DNA from 4 places in the Pantoea sp. PvP021 genome. Region 2 is predicted to be linked to each of the others. Evidence: predicted binding sites of a transcription regulator. Region 2 holds the regulator's gene; each other region holds the start of a gene.
The links. Region 2 encodes PurR, which represses purine synthesis genes. Its sites were predicted from a motif close to CANGCAAACGTTTGCNTG; they were not measured.
Positions count from the first base shown of each region.

Region 1: a site for PurR is predicted at 2,330-2,347, ahead of purT (formate-dependent phosphoribosylglycinamide formyltransferase). Genes of this name have one in related genera too.
Region 3: a site for PurR is predicted at 2,282-2,299, ahead of purM (phosphoribosylformylglycinamidine cyclo-ligase). Genes of this name have one in related genera too.
Region 4: a site for PurR is predicted at 2,117-2,134, ahead of guaD (guanine deaminase). Genes of this name have one in related genera too.

Region 1 is NZ_JBSRXX010000001.1:446,053-450,364, forward strand. Features, by position in the region: gene zwf (glucose-6-phosphate dehydrogenase) at 1-225, shown strand, start outside; gene ACVKSX_RS01945 (bifunctional 4-hydroxy-2-oxoglutarate aldolase/2-dehydro-3-deoxy-phosphogluconate aldolase) at 440-1,078, shown strand; gene purT (formate-dependent phosphoribosylglycinamide formyltransferase) at 1,113-2,291, opposite strand; gene ACVKSX_RS01955 (tellurite resistance TerB family protein) at 2,458-3,114, shown strand; gene ACVKSX_RS01960 (prolyl oligopeptidase family serine peptidase) at 3,241-4,312, shown strand, end outside.
Region 2 is NZ_JBSRXX010000001.1:948,595-952,906, reverse strand. Features, by position in the region: gene punC (purine nucleoside transporter PunC) at 1-488, opposite strand, end outside; gene punR (DNA-binding transcriptional activator PunR) at 596-1,501, shown strand; gene purR (HTH-type transcriptional repressor PurR) at 1,498-2,523, opposite strand; gene cydH (cytochrome bd-I oxidase subunit CydH) at 2,805-2,894, shown strand; gene ACVKSX_RS04360 (C40 family peptidase) at 2,940-3,737, opposite strand; gene ACVKSX_RS04355 (Grx4 family monothiol glutaredoxin) at 4,103-4,312, shown strand, end outside.
Region 3 is NZ_JBSRXX010000011.1:145,649-149,960, reverse strand. Features, by position in the region: gene uraA (uracil permease) at 76-1,359, opposite strand; gene upp (uracil phosphoribosyltransferase) at 1,507-2,133, opposite strand; gene purM (phosphoribosylformylglycinamidine cyclo-ligase) at 2,363-3,403, shown strand; gene purN (phosphoribosylglycinamide formyltransferase) at 3,400-4,038, shown strand; gene pstB (phosphate ABC transporter ATP-binding protein PstB) at 4,148-4,312, opposite strand, start outside.
Region 4 is NZ_JBSRXX010000001.1:735,144-739,455, forward strand. Features, by position in the region: gene ACVKSX_RS03340 (DUF1161 domain-containing protein) at 1-139, opposite strand, end outside; gene ACVKSX_RS03345 (DUF1283 family protein) at 185-508, opposite strand; gene ACVKSX_RS03350 (YnfA family protein) at 788-1,114, shown strand; gene ydfG (bifunctional NADP-dependent 3-hydroxy acid dehydrogenase/3-hydroxypropionate dehydrogenase YdfG) at 1,146-1,892, opposite strand; gene guaD (guanine deaminase) at 2,295-3,623, shown strand; gene xdhA (xanthine dehydrogenase small subunit) at 3,620-4,312, shown strand, end outside.

The sequences.
Region 1 (4,312 bases), 500 kb from region 2:
GCCGATGCTTACGAGCGTCTGCTGCTGGAGAGCATGCGCGGTATCCAGGCGCTGTTTGTGCGCCGCGATGAAGTGGAAGCCGCGTGGACCTATGTCGATTCCATTATCGATGCCTGGGCTGCGGACGGCGACTCTTCCAAGCAGTATCAGGCGGGCACCTGGGGACCGGTGGCCTCAGTGGCGATGATTACCCGCGATGGCCGCTCGTGGAACGAGTTCGAATAACGAAAGTGATGATGAAGCCCGCAACGCGGGCTTTTTTTTCGCCCTTAATCCGGGCCAGCCAACACGAATAAAATTGAACTGCCGTTTCAAAATGGTCGCAGGATGATAGACGCTCAGGAAGCTGATCATGTATGGTAGTGACGCAATTTACAGGGCAGGAGCCGATGCTCCATGACCGGGTCGCAATCCCGGTGTTATCAAGCAAGGGGAACTGATGAAAAACTGGAAAACGAGTGCAGAACAGATTCTGACCACCGGACCTGTGGTGCCGGTCATCGTTGTGAACAAACTGGAACACGCCGTGCCGATGGCAAAAGCGCTGGTGGCAGGCGGTGTCAGAGTGCTGGAAGTGACGCTGCGCACGCCAGTGGCGATGGATGCCTTACGTGCGATGATTAAAGAAGTGCCGGATGCGATCGTCGGTGCGGGAACGGTGATTAATCCGCAGCAGTTACAGGAAGTGACCGATGCCGGTGCGCAGTTTGTGATCAGTCCTGGCGTCACCGAGTCGCTGCTGAAAGCGGCGGTTGAGGGGTCGGTACCGTTGATTCCCGGCATCAGCACCGTTTCTGAGTTAATGACCGGTATGGACTACGGTCTGCGCGAGTTCAAGTTTTTCCCGGCAGAAGCGAACGGCGGCGTTAAAGCGCTGCAGGCGATTGGCGGACCCTTCCCGCAGGTGCGATTCTGCCCGACCGGCGGCATCTCTCCGGCGAACTACCGTGACTATCTGGCGCTGAAAAGCGTGCTGTGCATCGGCGGTTCGTGGCTGGTGCCCAACGACGCGCTGGAAGCGGGCGACTGGGATCGCATCACCCGCCTGGCACGCGAAGCTGTTGAAGGCGCGAAGTAAGTTATGGCGGTGAGCGTCTGCTCACCGCACACGTTTACCCCTGAACCGTGACCGCTGCTGCGCTGGCAACGGCACGCGCAATCGCCTGATCGGTGCTGTCACCGCTGGCGAGCGCCACGCCCAGCCGACGCTGGCCGCTGATTTCCGGCTTGCCGAACAGGCGCAGTTGCAGACCGGCACCCAGCGCCGCTTCGACATTCACAAACTGCACATTCTGGCTGGTCAGTTGCGGCAGAATAACGGCGGACGCTGACGGACCGTACTGGCGAATCGCGCCAATCGGCAGACCGAGAAACGCCCGCACATGCAGCGCAAACTCTGACAGATCCTGCGAAATCAGCGTCACCATGCCGGTGTCGTGTGGACGCGGCGAAACTTCGCTGAATATCACCTCATCACCGCAGACAAACAGCTCAACGCCAAACAAACCATAGCCACCCAGCGCCTGAACCACCTGCGCGGCAACATCCTGTGCCCGCTGCAGCGCCACATCACTCATCTGCTGCGGCTGCCAGGATTCACGGTAATCGCCATCCTCCTGACGGTGACCAATCGGCGCACAGAAATGAATGCCATCGACTGCGCTGATGGTCAGCAGGGTGATCTCGAAATCGAAGTCGACAACCCCTTCGACAATGACGCGTCCGGCACCCGCGCGGCCACCCTGTTGCGCATAGTCCCAGGCATTATCGAGCTGGCTGGCGTCGCGGATAAAGCTCTGACCTTTGCCGGATGAACTCATTACCGGCTTCACAATGCAGGGAAAGCCGATTTCGGTAGCCGCTTCATCAAAGCGCGCCTTGCTGTCGGCAAAGCGATAGCGGGAGGTCGGCAGAGAGAGCTCTTCAGCCGCCAGCCGCCGAATGCCTTCGCGGTTCATGGTCAGCCGCGCGGCACGGGCAGTCGGCACCACGCGCTGGCCTTGCTGCTCCAGCTCAACCAGCGTCTCCGTGGCGATAGCTTCGATTTCCGGTACGACAAAATCAGGCTTCTCTTCAGCAATCAGCGCAGCCAGTGCCGCGCCATCCAGCATGTTAATCACATGGCTGCGATGGGCGACGTGCATCGCCGGGGCATCGGCGTAACGATCAACCGCGATCACTTCCACACCCAGACGCTGACACTCCAGCGCCACCTCTTTACCCAGTTCACCTGAACCCAATAGCATCACACGCGTTGCTGCCGGACGCAGCGCTGTTCCGAGAGTCGTCATTTCTTCACCTAAGCAGTCAAAATTCGCGCGCAAGTATAAACGAAAACGTTTGCGTTCTCATCTTTCGTCCATCTGGCACGACCTTTTGCCTTACTTTTCCCGCTCTGACGTTTCCTGACATCCTTTTCGTCAGGATAGCGGACTGACATCTTAAAAGGAGTGGATGATGAATAACTGGTTGCAACAAATTCAGTCGGTACTGACGAAGAAGGGCGGTGAGGGCAAATCGGGCGGCGGCTTAAGCGACATGCTGGCGCCGGGTGCGCTGGGCGGCCTGGCCGGTATGCTGATTGCCAGTAAATCGTCGCGAAAACTGCTGACAAAATATGGCGGCAAGGCGCTGATTATCGGTGGCGGTGCGGCTGCGGGCGCGGTGTTATGGAACAAATACAAGCAGCGGGTCAGCGAAGCGCACCAGAATGAACCTGACTTTGGCGTGGCGCAGACGCCGGTTAACCTGCGGGCTGAACGTCTGGTGACGGCGCTGGTGTTTGCCGCCAAAAGCGACGGGCACATTGACGATCAGGAACGGGCAGCCATTGAGCAGAATATTCATCAGTCCGGCTACGGTCAGGAAGCGGAACAGCTGATCCAGAAAGCGATGAACCGCCCGCTGGATCCGCAGTGGCTGGCCGCCGATGTGAAAAACGAGGAGGAGGCGCTGGAGCTCTACTTCCTGAGCTGTGCCGCTATCGACGTTGATCACTTCATGGAGCGCAGCTATCTCTCCGCGCTGGGCGACGCGCTGAAAATCCCTCAGGATGTCCGCGACGGCATCCAGCAGGATCTTGAGGCTGAGAAAGCCCGTTTACCCGCCAGTTAATCCCTCTGATATTCCGCTGGCGGGTCACAGGATGTGATCCGCCAGCGGCTGCTTCTCAACCTATACCTGGCTTCCCGCTGCTGAAGTGTTACGCTTACAGATCATTACGTTCACGGAGACGGATGGATGAAAGCACCCATCGCAAAAAAAATACCCCATGAGATGACGCTGCACGGCGAGACGCGCGTTGACGACTACTACTGGCTGCGCGACGACAAGCGCGAAAACAGCGAGGTCCTTGATTACCTGCGTGCCGAAAACAACTACGGCAAAAAAATCATGTCGTCACAGCAGCCACTGCAGGACCGGGTATTAAAAGAGATTATCGATCGGCTGCCGCCTGAAGATCACTCAGTGCCCTATGTGAAAAATGGCTACCGTTATCAGAGCCGTTATCAGAGCGGTAACGAATACCCGGCCTATTACCGCCAGCCTGCCGCGAGCGATGAGTCTGGCGAGTGGAGCCTGCTGCTGGATGCCAACCAGCGCGCCTCGCACAGTGATTTCTACACCATGGGCGCGCTGCATATCAGTCCGGATAACCTTGTCATGGCGCTGGCTGAAGATTTCCTGTCTCGCCGGCAATATGGCATCCGCTTCCGTAACCTGGAGAGTGGCAGCTGGTACCCTGAAGTGCTGAGCAATGCCTCTTCCAGCTTCGCATGGGGTAACGACTCGCGCACCCTCTACTATGTGCGAAAACACCCGCAGACGCTGCTTTCTTATCAGGTGTGGCGACACGAACTGGGTACGCCGCAGTTCGACGACCAGCTGGTCTATGAAGAGCAGGATGACACTTATCATCTCAGCGTACATAAGACCACCTCCAAGCAGTTGATCATGATTGCCCTCTACAGCACCAACACCAGCGAAATTCAGCTGATTGATGCGAACTTCCCCGACGCGCAGCCCCATGTGTTTCTGCCGCGCCGCCACGATCATGAGTACAGCATCGACCACTACGATCATCAGTTCTTCATTCGATCCAACCGGGAAGGCGAAAACTTCGGGCTGTACCGCAGCCGCTATCTGGACGAGTCACGCTGGGAAACCCTGATCCCGGCACGTGAACAGGTAGTGATGGAAGATTTTCAGCTGTTTCGGGACTGGCTGGTGGTCGAGGAGCGCCAGCGCGGCTTGACCAGCCTGCGGCAGATCAACTGGGCCAGCGGTGAAACCAGCGGCATCGCCTTTGACG
Region 2 (4,312 bases):
AAAATCGAACGCCAGTGGAAGTGGCCGATCAGCCAGGCACCCAGCAGCGGAGCCAGCGCCGGAGAGAGCGCAACCAGCGGCATAATGGTGGCAAAGACTTTGTTAGCGCGCGCTGCAGGATAGCGATCCACCACCAGCGCCTGCCAGCTTACGGCAGCGGCACAGACGCCAATCGCCTGGACAAAACGCAGCGCCAGCATCAGATAGATATCATTCACCCACAGCATGCCTGCGCAGCCAGCGCCAAACATGGCCAGTCCGGACAGCAGCACCGGTTTACGACCGATGCGATCGGAGAGGGGGCCCCAGAAGAGCTGACCCACGGCGAAGCCGCCCAGGAAGAGACTCATACTGGCGCTGATCAGACCGGGTGAAGTGTTAAAGGTTTGCTGCATCGCACCAAAGGCGGGCAGGTACATATCAGTGGCTAAAAAGCCCAGCATGCTCAGCAGGGCAAGGTAGGGCATAAACCCTTTATTCGACAACATCTGATTCTCATTTTTGCAGGATAAACGCGGCAGAGTGTAAAAGGTGCGTTTGCTGCTGTGAAACGGTAATATTTGCCGATTGCTGTTAAAATTTTTGAAGGCAGATTATGTGGTCAGAATATGCATTAGAAGTGGTTGACGCTGTCGCCCGCGGGGGGAGCTTCAGCGCCGCCGCGCAGGAGTTACATCGGGTGCCCTCTGCCATCAGCTATACGGTGCGTCAGCTGGAAAACTGGCTGGCGGTACCGCTATTTGAACGGCAGCATCGCGAAGTGGTTCTGACCCCGGCGGGTGAGCATTTTGTCCGGGAAGGACGTAGCGTCATCAAAAAAATGCTTGCCACCCGGCGACAGTGTCAGCAGCTGGCTAACGGCTGGCGCGGCCAGCTAAGCATAGCCGTTGACCGTATCGCTAAACCTCAGCGCACCCGACAACTGGTCAAAGATTTCTATCGCCACTTTCCCGATATGGAGCTGATTATCAGCTATGAAGTCTTTAACGGCGTCTGGGATGCGCTGGCCGATGGCCGGGTGGAAGTGGCGATTGGTGCCACGCAGGCGATACCGGTGGGCGGACGTTTTGCTTTTCGGGATATGGGCACACTTAACTGGCGCTGCGTGGTTGCGCCCGACCATCCTCTGACGCAGGCGAGCCAGATAGATGATGACACGCTGCGGAGCTGGCCCTCCCTGGTGCTGGAAGATACTTCTCGCGCACTGCCGCGTCGTATGACATGGACGCTGGATAACCAGCGCCGGCTGGTGGTGCCGGAGTGGCAAACCGGGCTGGAGTGCGTGCAGGCGGGATTGTGTGTGGCGATGGTGCCCGGTCACCTGGCCAGGCCGCTGCTCGACAGTGGCGAGCTGGTTGAACTGACGCTGCCGGTGGCGTTTCCGGACAGCCCATGTTGCGTCAGCTGGGCAGAGGATCGCGCATCACCGGCGACAGGCTGGTTGCTCAGCTATCTGGGTGATGCGCAAACGCTTAATCAGGAGTGGTTAAGCGAGCATTAACGGCGATAGTCGCGGAACGGGCCATCGGCCACGGAACGGCGCTCAATCAGCGTGGGATGGACCTCAATCGTTTGTGACACTTCGCGCTTACTGGTAATGCGGTCCAGCAGCATTTCCAGCGCTTTCTCACCCAGCTGGGCTTTAGGCTGATGCACCGTGGTCAGGGCCGGTGCAAAATAGCGGGCGTTGCGCACATTGTCATAGCCGATCACCGAAATATCCTGGGGGACGCGCAAACCCATCTCGTCGGCGGCGCAAATCGCGCCCATCGCCATGATGTCACCGCCACAGAACACCGCCGTCGGACGCTGCTTCTGCGACAGGATCTGCTGCATCGCCTGATAGCCTGACTCCGGCTCAAAGTCACCCTGCACAATCCACTCGGCGCGTGGCTGAATACCCGCTTCTTCCATCGCCTTCAGGAAACCGGCATGACGTCCGCCACCGGTGTTACGCTCCATCTGACCGGGGATAGCACCAATATCCCGGTGTCCGCGTTCAATCAGATAGCGTCCCGCCAGATAGCCGCCCTGGAAAGCATTATCCAGTACCGTGTCGGTGAAGTCGGCGCGCGATTCACCCCAGTCCATCACCACCATCGGGATATTGCGGTTCTCTTCCAGCATCTGCAGCAGATCGTCCGGATATTCAGAGCACATCACCAGCAGCCCATCGACGCGTTTCTGCGCCATCATGCTGAGATAGGCGCGCTGTTTTTGCAGATCGTTATGCGCATTACCCAGAATCAGCGTATAGCCTTTGTCAAAGCAGTGATTTTCAACCGCTTCGATAATTTCAGCGAAATAGGGCGCTTCGCTGGAGGTGGCAAGCAGGCCCAGCGTTTTGGTGTGATTCACTTTCAGGCTGCGCGCCACGGCGCTCGGCGAGTAGTGCAGTTCTTTAATCGCCTGCCAGACCGCGTTGCGCGTCTCTTCAGCCACAAAGCGGGTTTTATTGATGACGTGCGAAACGGTGGTCGTTGAGACGCCAGCGCGTTTCGCCACATCTTTAATTGTTGCCATGAAAATCGGACTCCAGTGCTTATCTAACTCTATGATAAGCGTAGTGTTAAACGTTTGCGTCTGCTCAGGGTTTTTTCCGCAAAGATGCAGCTTTCATGGCCAGGAAACAGGCCGCTGGCGGCGTAAAAGCGCCTGAAAACGTGCGCAAACGGAATCAGGGTTGCGCGCGTTGCGCAACAAAGGCGGGATTCTAACAAGGCTGAACGGATAAAACGAGATTTTTACCGGGCCCTGTGGGAAAATGCGATACCCCTACTAATTGTGTGACTAAGGAGCAAGCAATGAGTACCGATCTTAAACTGGCTTTAATGACCACCGCGGGCTGTCTGCTGATGATTGTGGCCTTTAGTTTTACCGCTATTCTGCACTAAAAAAAAGCCGGGATTATCCCGGCTCTCTTCTGGTTGTTCTGCTGCTCAGCGTATGGTTTTTGGCGTCATCACCCGACGGGCACCAATATAGTGGCGCTGCCAGTAATCTTCTCCTAACGCGCTGATCTGAATATCTTTGCCGGTGCGTGGCGACTGGATAAACTTGCCATCACCCAGGTAAACGCCGACATGGTCCGCAGTACCGCGTCCATTGATACGGAAGAAGACCAGATCGCCTTTCTCCAGCGACTCACGCTTGATCGGCGCGGCATCACGCAGGTGGTACATCTCGTTAGCGGTACGTGGGATCTTAAACTTCACCAGATCTTTATAGGCGTACCAGACCAGGCCGCTGCAATCGAAACCGGTATGGGGAGAGGTGCCGCCCCACTGATAGGGTTTACCCAACTGACCCATCAGCTTGGTCATCGCGGTTTCGCGGGCCTTCTGGTAGCGCTGACGGTGAGATTTGCTCATCTTAATCGTGCCGGTCTCGCTGGTAGTGACCTCTGCGGTTTTCAGCAGGCGCTGATGACCATAACGTTTTTTCTCTTTGTTCTTACTGAGACGGGCGGTTTTTAGCGAGGTCTTCTTAGCAGGCGTCTGTTTCGCGGCGAGTTCGACTTTTTTCAGTTTTTTTGTTTTTAGTTTTTGAACCGGGCTGAGGCGAGTCTTTTTCGTCACCGTTTTGACCGGGCGACGCTTGCGACGCTCATCGTCGCGCGCACTCTTTTTCTCTGCTTTATGCGTACTGACGTTCACCGGCGCGTGAGGCGACGCAGCGGCGATGTTGAAAAACAGTTGCGCAAAGGCCAGCATGAAAAACGTAATGATTAAACGCATAGTCCGTTGATTAGTTAAGTTGTCAGGGCCACTACGCACCGCGACAAAGTTGAGATTAATCTGATCCAGGATCAGCGCCCAGGCCATTCTAGTCCAGTTCTTTTAAAAACTGTAATGCCTTTTAATATTAATCTTTGCAACCCACGCAATTGTGCTGAAAATGAACATTTTCAGCGTCTTATATCAACGAAATTATTACGAATTATTAATCTGTTACCTGCTGTTAATAATCAGGAATTCAGGTGTCCCGGAGCAGGACTTAACAATGATGGCGATTTAATCGGGCAGCGATCAAAATCTCGTTTTCAGTCACGCTGCGAAGTCGCTACAATAAACAAACACGATGTGACGAATTAAGGAAGGCAATTATGAGTACTGTAGAAAAAATTCAGCGCCAGATCGCAGAAAACCCGATCCTGCTGTACATGAAAGGTTCCCCGAAACTGCCAAGCTGCGGTTTCTCTGCACAGGCGGTGCAGGCGCTGTCAGCCTGCGGTGAGCGTTTTGCTTACGTGGATATTCTGCAGAACCCGGACATTCGTGCCGAGATGCCGAAATTCGCTAACTGGCCAACT
Region 3 (4,312 bases), on a different contig from region 2:
GGGGGAAGTCTAACACAGTTTTCAGAAAGAGATGAATGGGGCGTCCCTGCCCCGATCCTGTCAGGCTTGCTGCGATCACGGCTCGCGCGATTCTTCAGCCTCCAGTACCACTTCTTCCGGACGCAGCAGTGAGATCACACGGAAGATCAGCGCTAATCCAACCCCTACGATTGTCGCCAGCGCCATGCCTTTCAGCTCCGCAGCACCGATATGCACCTTCGCACCGCTGACGCCGATGATCAGGATCACCGAGGTCAGGATCAGATTTTGCGCTTTGTTGTAATCGACTTTGGACTCGATCAACACCCGAATACCGGATGCGCCGATCACGCCATACAGCAGCAGCGACACGCCGCCCATTACCGGTACCGGGATCGCCTGGATCACCGCCGCCAGTTTGCCGACACAGGAGAGCAGGATCGCCAGAATCGCCGCGCCGCCAATCACCCAGGTACTGTAGACGCGGGTAATTGCCATCACACCGATGTTTTCGCCGTAGGTGGTGTTAGGCGTTGAACCAAAGAAGCCGGAGATGACCGTTGATAAGCCGTTGGCGAACATCGAACGATGCAGGCCAGGGTCGCGAATCAGATCTTTCTTTACGATGTTGGCGGTGACCACCAGATGACCGATATGCTCGGCAATCACCACCAGCGCCGCAGGCAGGATCGTCAGCATCGCCACCCACTCAAAGCGCGGGGTATAGAAAGTTGGCAGCGCAAACCAGGGTGCTTTGACCACGCCGCTCCAGTCAACGATGCCCATAAATGCAGAGAGCAGATAACCCGCCACCACCCCGACCAGAATCGGGATGATCGCCAGGAAACCACGAAACAGCACGGAACCGAATACCGTCACTGCCAGCGTGACCAGCGAAATCAGCACGGTTGTACTGTCGGGCGCACTGCCTTCCGCGGGCAGCAAACCCGCCATATTAGCGGCTACCCCTGCCAGCTCCAGACCGATGACGGCGACAATCGCGCCCATCGCCGCCGGGGGAAACATCACATCGAGCCAGCCGGTGCCCGCGCGTTTGACAATCAGCGCCACCAGACAGAACAGCACGCCGCACAGGATAAATCCGCCCAGCGCGACCTCATAACCCAGCGGCAGCAATAGCAGTACTGGCGAGATAAAGGCAAAACTGGAACCGAGGTAAGCGGGAATTTTGCCTTTACAGATAAAGAGGTAGATCAGCGTGCCTACGCCGTTGAATAACAGCACCGTCGCCGGGTTGATGTGGAACAGAATCGGTACCAGTACCGTGGCACCAAACATGGCGAACAGGTGTTGCAGGCTGAGTGGAATGGTTTGCAGTAACGGCGGTCGTTCACTGACGCCAATGGCGCGACGAGTCATCATTTATCCCCTTGTGTTATTTATCCCCCAGGGCGCGCGGCTCTGGCACAGCAGCAGGCACGCCGGTGAGCCTCGCAGCCACACCGAACCCGTTCGGGGATCTTTTTTTTGCCAAAAAAAAGCCGACTCTCTGGTCGGCTATGCGATTTATTTGGTTCCGAAAATCTTGTCCCCGGCATCGCCGAGCCCGGGAATGATGTAACCCTTCTCATTCAGTCCCTGATCCACTGACGCGGTGTAAAGCTCAACGTCAGGATGCGCTTTCTCCAGCGCGGCAATCCCTTCTGGTGCGGCAACCAGTACCAGCACTTTAATGCTGGTGCAGCCCGCTTTCTTCAGCAGGTCGATGGTGGCGATCATGGAACCGCCAGTCGCCAGCATAGGATCGACAACCAGCGCCAGGCGCTCTTCGATGTTAGAGACCAGCTTCTGGAAATAGGGAACCGGCTCCAGTGTCTCTTCATCACGGTAAACACCCACCACGCTGATACGGGCGCTGGGAACGTGCTCCAGCACCCCTTCCATCATGCCCAGGCCGGCACGCAGAATCGGCACCACCGTGATTTTTTTGCCTTTGATCTGATCGATCTCTACCGGGCCATTCCAGCCCTCAATGGTTACGCGCTCTGTTTCCAGATCGGCGGTCGCTTCGTAGGTCAGCAGGCTGCCCACTTCAGACGCCAGCTCGCGAAAACGCTTTGTACTGATATCATGCTCACGCATCAAGCCCAGTTTATGTTTGACCAGCGGGTGTCTGACTTCCACGATCTTCATTGGTGTTCTCCCGGAATGAGTTGAGCTAAAAAAAATCGCGGGATTATACCGCCTTTTACGCTCCGCGCCACCTGCTCTTGCGCAAAGCCGCGGGTTTTACCGGGACAAATAGAGGATTAATGAAAATCGCCCGATGCGCAATCCCGGACTCGCAAACGTTTGCCTGCACTGATAGAATTGCCGCGCTTTATTTTAAACCACCAACCGCAACTCGCGTGGGGACCTCGCAGTGACCGACAAAACCTCTCTCAGTTACAAAGACGCCGGTGTTGATATTGATGCTGGTAACGCTCTGGTTGACCGTATTAAAGGCGTAGTGAAAAAGACGCGTCGCCCGGAAGTGATGGGTGGACTGGGCGGTTTTGGTGCGCTTTGCGCGCTGCCGCAGAAATACCGTGAACCGGTGCTGGTCTCCGGCACCGATGGCGTTGGCACCAAGCTGCGTCTGGCGATGGATCTCAAACGTCACGATGCCATTGGTGTTGACCTGGTGGCGATGTGCGTCAACGACCTGGTGGTACAGGGCGCCGAGCCCCTCTTCTTCCTCGACTACTACGCTACCGGCAAACTGGATGTGGATACCGCCTCTGCGGTGATCACCGGCATCGCCGAAGGTTGTCTGCAGTCGGGTTGTGCGCTGGTGGGCGGTGAAACCGCTGAGATGCCAGGCATGTATCACGGCGAAGATTACGATGTGGCCGGTTTCTGTGTTGGCGTGGTGGAAAAGTCAGAGATCATTGATGGCAGCAAGGTGCAGGATGGCGACGTACTTATCGCTCTCGGCTCCAGTGGCCCGCACTCCAACGGCTATTCGCTGGTGCGTAAGATTCTGGAAGTCAGCAACACCGATCCGCTGGCTGAACAGCTGGAAGGCAAACCGCTGGCCGATCATCTGCTGGAACCGACCCGCATCTACGTGAAAAATATCCTGAGCCTGATTGAGCAGGTCGATGTGCACGCTATCGCACACCTGACCGGCGGCGGCTTCTGGGAGAATATTCCGCGCGTGCTGCCCGACAACACTCAGGCCGTCATCGACGAGAAGAGCTGGCAATGGCCGGCCGTCTTCAGCTGGTTACAGCAGGCAGGCAACGTCAGCCGTTTCGAGATGTACCGTACCTTTAACTGCGGCGTCGGCATGATCATCGCCCTGAGTCCGGCAGACGCGGACAACGCGATTGCGCTGATGCAGGCTGCGGGCGAGAAAGCCTGGAAGCTTGGCGTGATTAAAGCGTCTGATGCCGAAGAGCGTGTGGTCATCAACGGATGAAAAAGCTGGTTGTACTGATTTCCGGCAACGGAAGTAACCTTCAGTCCATCCTTGACGCCTGTGCAAGCGGGCGGATTCACGGCAGCGTGGCTGCCGTATTCAGCAACCGCGCCGCCGCTTATGGCCTGACGCGGGCGCAGGAGGCAGGTATTCCTGCCCACTCGCTTGCCGCCAGCGACTTCACTGACCGCGAAGCCTTCGATCGCCAGCTCATCGCTGAAATCGAAGCCTACAGTCCAGACCTGATTGTGCTGGCAGGATATATGCGCATTCTCAGCAGCGCGTTCGTAGCCCATTTTCACGATCGCCTGCTGAATATCCACCCTTCCCTGTTGCCGAAATATCCGGGTCTGCATACGCATCGTCAGGCGCTGGAAAATGGCGATAGCGAACATGGCACCTCCGTGCATTTCGTCACTGATGAGCTGGATGGGGGTCCGGTGATCCTGCAGGCAAAAGTCCCGGTTTTTCCCGGCGACAGCGAAGCGGAGATTACGGAGCGGGTGCAGCATCAGGAGCATGCCATCTATCCGATGGTAATCGGCTGGTTTGTTGAGGGTCGTCTGGCGATGCGTGACGGCCAAGCCTGGCTGGATGGCGAACCGCTGCCGCCGCAGGGTTATGCTAACGACTGACGCGACAGGGGAAGCCGGGGCTTCCCCTGAAGTGCTGGCGGTCGGGGTAAAGGCTCAGGGAACCTTTGAGCCGTCTGACATAACAACCTGCTCTGCTCCCGTTACTGACTTAACCGTAGCGCCCCGTAATATAATCTTCGGTCCGTCGCTGTTTTGGCGCGGTAAAGATACGGTCAGTCTCATCAAACTCCACTAACGCGCCCTGATGCATAAACGCGGTGTAATCTGACACGCGAGAAGCCTGCTGCATGTTGTGCGTCACCAGCACCAGCGT
Region 4 (4,312 bases), 210 kb from region 2:
CGAGACTAAAACCCGACTCAGGTACACCGTTCTGAATAATTTTCTGGCTGATTTCGGTTTTTACCGATTCACAGGATGCCTGCGCCATCAGCGGCAGAGCAAATAACGCCGCGCTTAACAAAACCCTCTGTAGCTTCATCACGTCTTCCTTATGTTAGTCGTCCGTCATTACTATAGCTCAAATTTACGGCGCTACCGGGCGACCGGAACGGCGATCCAGACAACGCAGGGTGTTGGGCTCCCAGTAGGCGTTGAGATTGAGGCTCTGCTCGCACTTGTCGCGGGTATCAAACGCACGATCGGTTTTATCAAACTCTTTTTCGACGCGGGTGTTCACTTTGTTGCGCAGCATGCGCGTGTCATTCCATTGCTCTTTATCCTGGCGCGCCGCTTCATTGCTCAGCGCGGAACTGCCATCTTCGATAATCAGACGATTAGTATTCGCAGTGGCAGTGAATGCCGCAGTGGAGAGGAGAACCATCAGCACGGCAGGGATCATTTTTTTCATCACACTATCCTTTAGTTAACGCAAACATCGCCATCCACGACAGCGGTTGCAGCGGGCATGCTTAGAGCCTGGCTCATCAGGGGTCATTGAGGCAGAAGTCTGAACACCGACAGCGCATAACAACCGGTGCGTACAGGGTGTACGTGAGGAGGGTAAGCACTGCCCGGGTTCAGACGGACAAATAAAACATCCTGATGGGCCTGGCTATTAGTATATCATCGCCGTTTCTTTACTCACCAGCAGTGAGTCGTTTGTTTACGTTAAGGAGAGGTAAGGATGCTGATTAAAACCGCCTTGCTGTTTTTTATTACCGCGCTGGCGGAGATTACCGGCTGCTTTCTGCCGTGGTTATGGCTGAAAAAAGGCGGCTCAGTCTGGTTGCTACTCCCTGCGGCAGCAAGTCTGGCGCTGTTTGTCTGGCTGCTGACGCTGCATCCCGCTGCCAGCGGACGGGTTTATGCCGCCTACGGTGGCGTCTATGTGCTTACCGCGCTGCTCTGGTTGCGGGTGGTGGATGGCGTGAAGCTAAGTGTGTGGGACTGGAGCGGGGCTCTGATCGCATTCAGCGGCATGCTGATTATCGTGATGGGCTGGGGACGCGGGTAACGCCAGCCGTGAGGGCTGGCGCTGCAGGGAGTTAAGGTTTATGCACTTTCAGCCCCGCCAGCGTCTGGCTGACCGGCATCATCTCAAGGCTATTGATGTTGACATGTTTAGGCAGTGTGGCCACCCAGTATACGGCTTCTGTCACATCTTCCGGCGTTAAGGCGGTAGCCCCTTCGTAGACCTGACCCGCTTTGTCATCATCGCCCTTAAAGCGCACGTTGGAAAACTCTGTGCCACCGACCAGACCCGGTTCAATGTCGGTCACACGCAGCGCGGTGCCGTGTAAATCGGTTCGCAGATTCAGGCTGAACTGGCGCACAAAGGCTTTGGTGGCGCCGTAGACGTTGCCGCCGGCATAGGGCCAGCTGCCGGCAATTGAACCGATATTGATGATATGACCGACATCACGCTCCACCATCTGTGGCAGCAGGGCGCGGGTCATATAGACCAGGCCTTTGGTGTTGGTGTCAATCATGTTTTCCCAGTCTTCGACGTTGGCCTTGTGCGCCGGTTCGACGCCCAGCGCCAGACCGGCGTTGTTGACCAGCACGTCGATATTGCGCCATTCCGCCGGTAACTGCGCCACCGCCTCTTCAATGGCGGCACGGTTACGCACATCGAGCTGTACCGTATAAATATTCTCGCCCAGTTCATCCTTCAGCGCTTTTAAACGTTCAGTCCGTCGTCCAGTGGCAATCACTTTATGACCATTCTCAATAAAGCGACGGGTGATGCTTTGACCAAAACCGGCGGTCGCACCGGTGACAAAAATAATCATCTCACTGTTCCTTATGCCATTTTCAGAGTCGATGGCTTCACCATAGCATTTCATTTCCGCTTCTGCGCGTGGAAAAACTGCCTGACCTGTAAACGGATTTTAACGGGTAGCCAGCTGCGCCTTTTCAGGGCAGATTGCACCGTTAAAGGGCAGGTTTGCGGGTAACCCGTCATACTCAAAATGTTCAGGGCGCGCAATATTGCGTAGCAACCGTTTGCATCCGTTCCGCAAACGGTTGCCATGCCATCTCAGTCCTTATCTGTTGCGCAACTTCCCTCTGTTTAGCTTATTTAACTGATATTTAAAGAATTTATGCTATTTCAATTCTGGCACGCAGGTTGCAAAGGATTATTCAGATAATCATCTGCAGATATAACATCGCGCTTTCAGAAAGGACTACCCATGCTTTCAGCAACCGACACGGCGATACGCGCCAGCTTCTTTGACTTTACCGGCGTGGTGGATCGTCCCGACGACCTGGCCGGCCAGGCCCGCTATCTTGAGGATGCGGTGCTGCTGCTGCGTGATGGATGCGTAGTGGGGCTGGATAGCTGGGAGAATAGCGAGGCGATGCTGGCGGGACATCCGGTCATCGACCTGCGCGGCAGACTGATCGTGCCGGGCTTTGTCGATACCCACATTCACTATCCGCAGACAGAGATGATTGGCGCATTTGGCGAGCAGCTGCTGGAGTGGCTGAATCACTACACCTTCCCGGTTGAAGCGCAGTATCACTGTCCCGATCATGCTGCGCGGATGTCCGCCTTCTTCCTGCATCAGCTGCTTTCCAACGGCACCACCAGCGCGCTGGTGTTTGGTACCGTCCATCCGCAATCGGTGGAGGCGCTGTTCAGCGCCGCCGAAGCGCTGAACATGCGGCTGATTGCCGGGAAAGTGATGATGGATCGCAATGCGCCCGACAACCTGATCGAAACCCCTGAACAGAGCTACCAGCAGACCCGGGCGCTGATTGAGCGCTGGCACCAGCGCGGACGCCTGAGCTACGCCCTGACGCCGCGCTTTGCGCCGACCTCATCCCCACAGCTGCTGGAAAAAGTGCAGCAGCTGCGTCAGGAGTTCCCGGATACCTGGCTGCATACCCATCTCAGCGAAAACCCGCAGGAGGTCGCCTGGGTCAAAGAACTGTTCCCGGAGCGTGAAGGCTATCTGGATGTTTATCATCATCACCAGCTGACCGGCCGCCGCAGCGTCTTTGCTCACTGTCTGCATCTGGAAGAGAACGAATGGCAGTGTCTGCACGATACCGATTCATCCATTGCTTTCTGTCCCACCTCAAACCTGTTTCTCGGCAGTGGCCTGTTTAACCTGAAACGCAGCTGGCAGCAGGGGGTGAAAGTGGGGATCGGCACCGATGTCGGGGCGGGCACTACCTTTAATATGCTGCAGACCCTGGGCGAAGCCTACAAGGTGGGCCAGCTGCAGCACTACCGGCTCAGCGCGGCCGAAGCCTTCTATCACGCCACGCTGGGCGGGGCGCGTGCGCTGGATCTCGACCACGTGATCGGAAATTTCAACGTCGGTAAAGAAGCGGACTTTGTGGTGCTGGATCCGGCGGTTTCTGCTCTGCAGCAACTGCGCATCGGCAACAGCAAAGATATCTGGGAAAAACTGTTTGTATTAATGACGCTTGGCGACGACCGTAATATTGCCCAGACCTGGGTTGCCGGTCGTCCGGTCTGGCAGCGCGACGCACAGGAGCAAGCCGCATGATCCAGTTTCTGTTAAACAACCAGCTGGTCAGCGAGGACACGCTCGACCCCAACCTCACGGTGCTCAACTACCTGCGCACCCGTCAGCAACGCCCTGGCACCAAAGAGGGCTGTGCATCTGGCGACTGTGGCGCCTGCAGCGTGACCCTGGGCAAAGCCGTAGGGGGAACGATGCAGTATGAAACGGTTAACAGCTGCCTGACGCTGGTCTCCGCGTTACAGGGCAAGCAGCTGATTACGGTTGAGGATCTGCGTCACGGCCGCGCACTGCATCCGGCGCAGCAGGCGATGGTCGACTGCCACGGTTCGCAATGCGGATTCTGCACGCCAGGCTTTGTGATGTCGCTGTTCAGCCTGCAAAAGACCGCTTCGGGCTGGGATCGCCATCAGGCGGAAACTGCGCTGGCGGGCAACCTCTGCCGCTGTACCGGTTACCGGCCGATTATGGCCGCCGCCGAACAGCTCTGCTCGCAGCCGGTGACAGACCAGTTCGATCAAGGTGCCGCCGCAACCGTGCAGCGGCTTGAGGCGCTGGCAACCCCGGAGATGCAGGAATTAGGGGGTGAGGGCCGCCGTTGCTTCCTGCCCAAAACCCCGGCTCAGCTGGCGGCGATCTATCTGGCACATCCCGAGGCGAGGCTGATTGCCGGTGGCACCGATCTCAGCCTGCAGATTACCCAGCAGCATAAA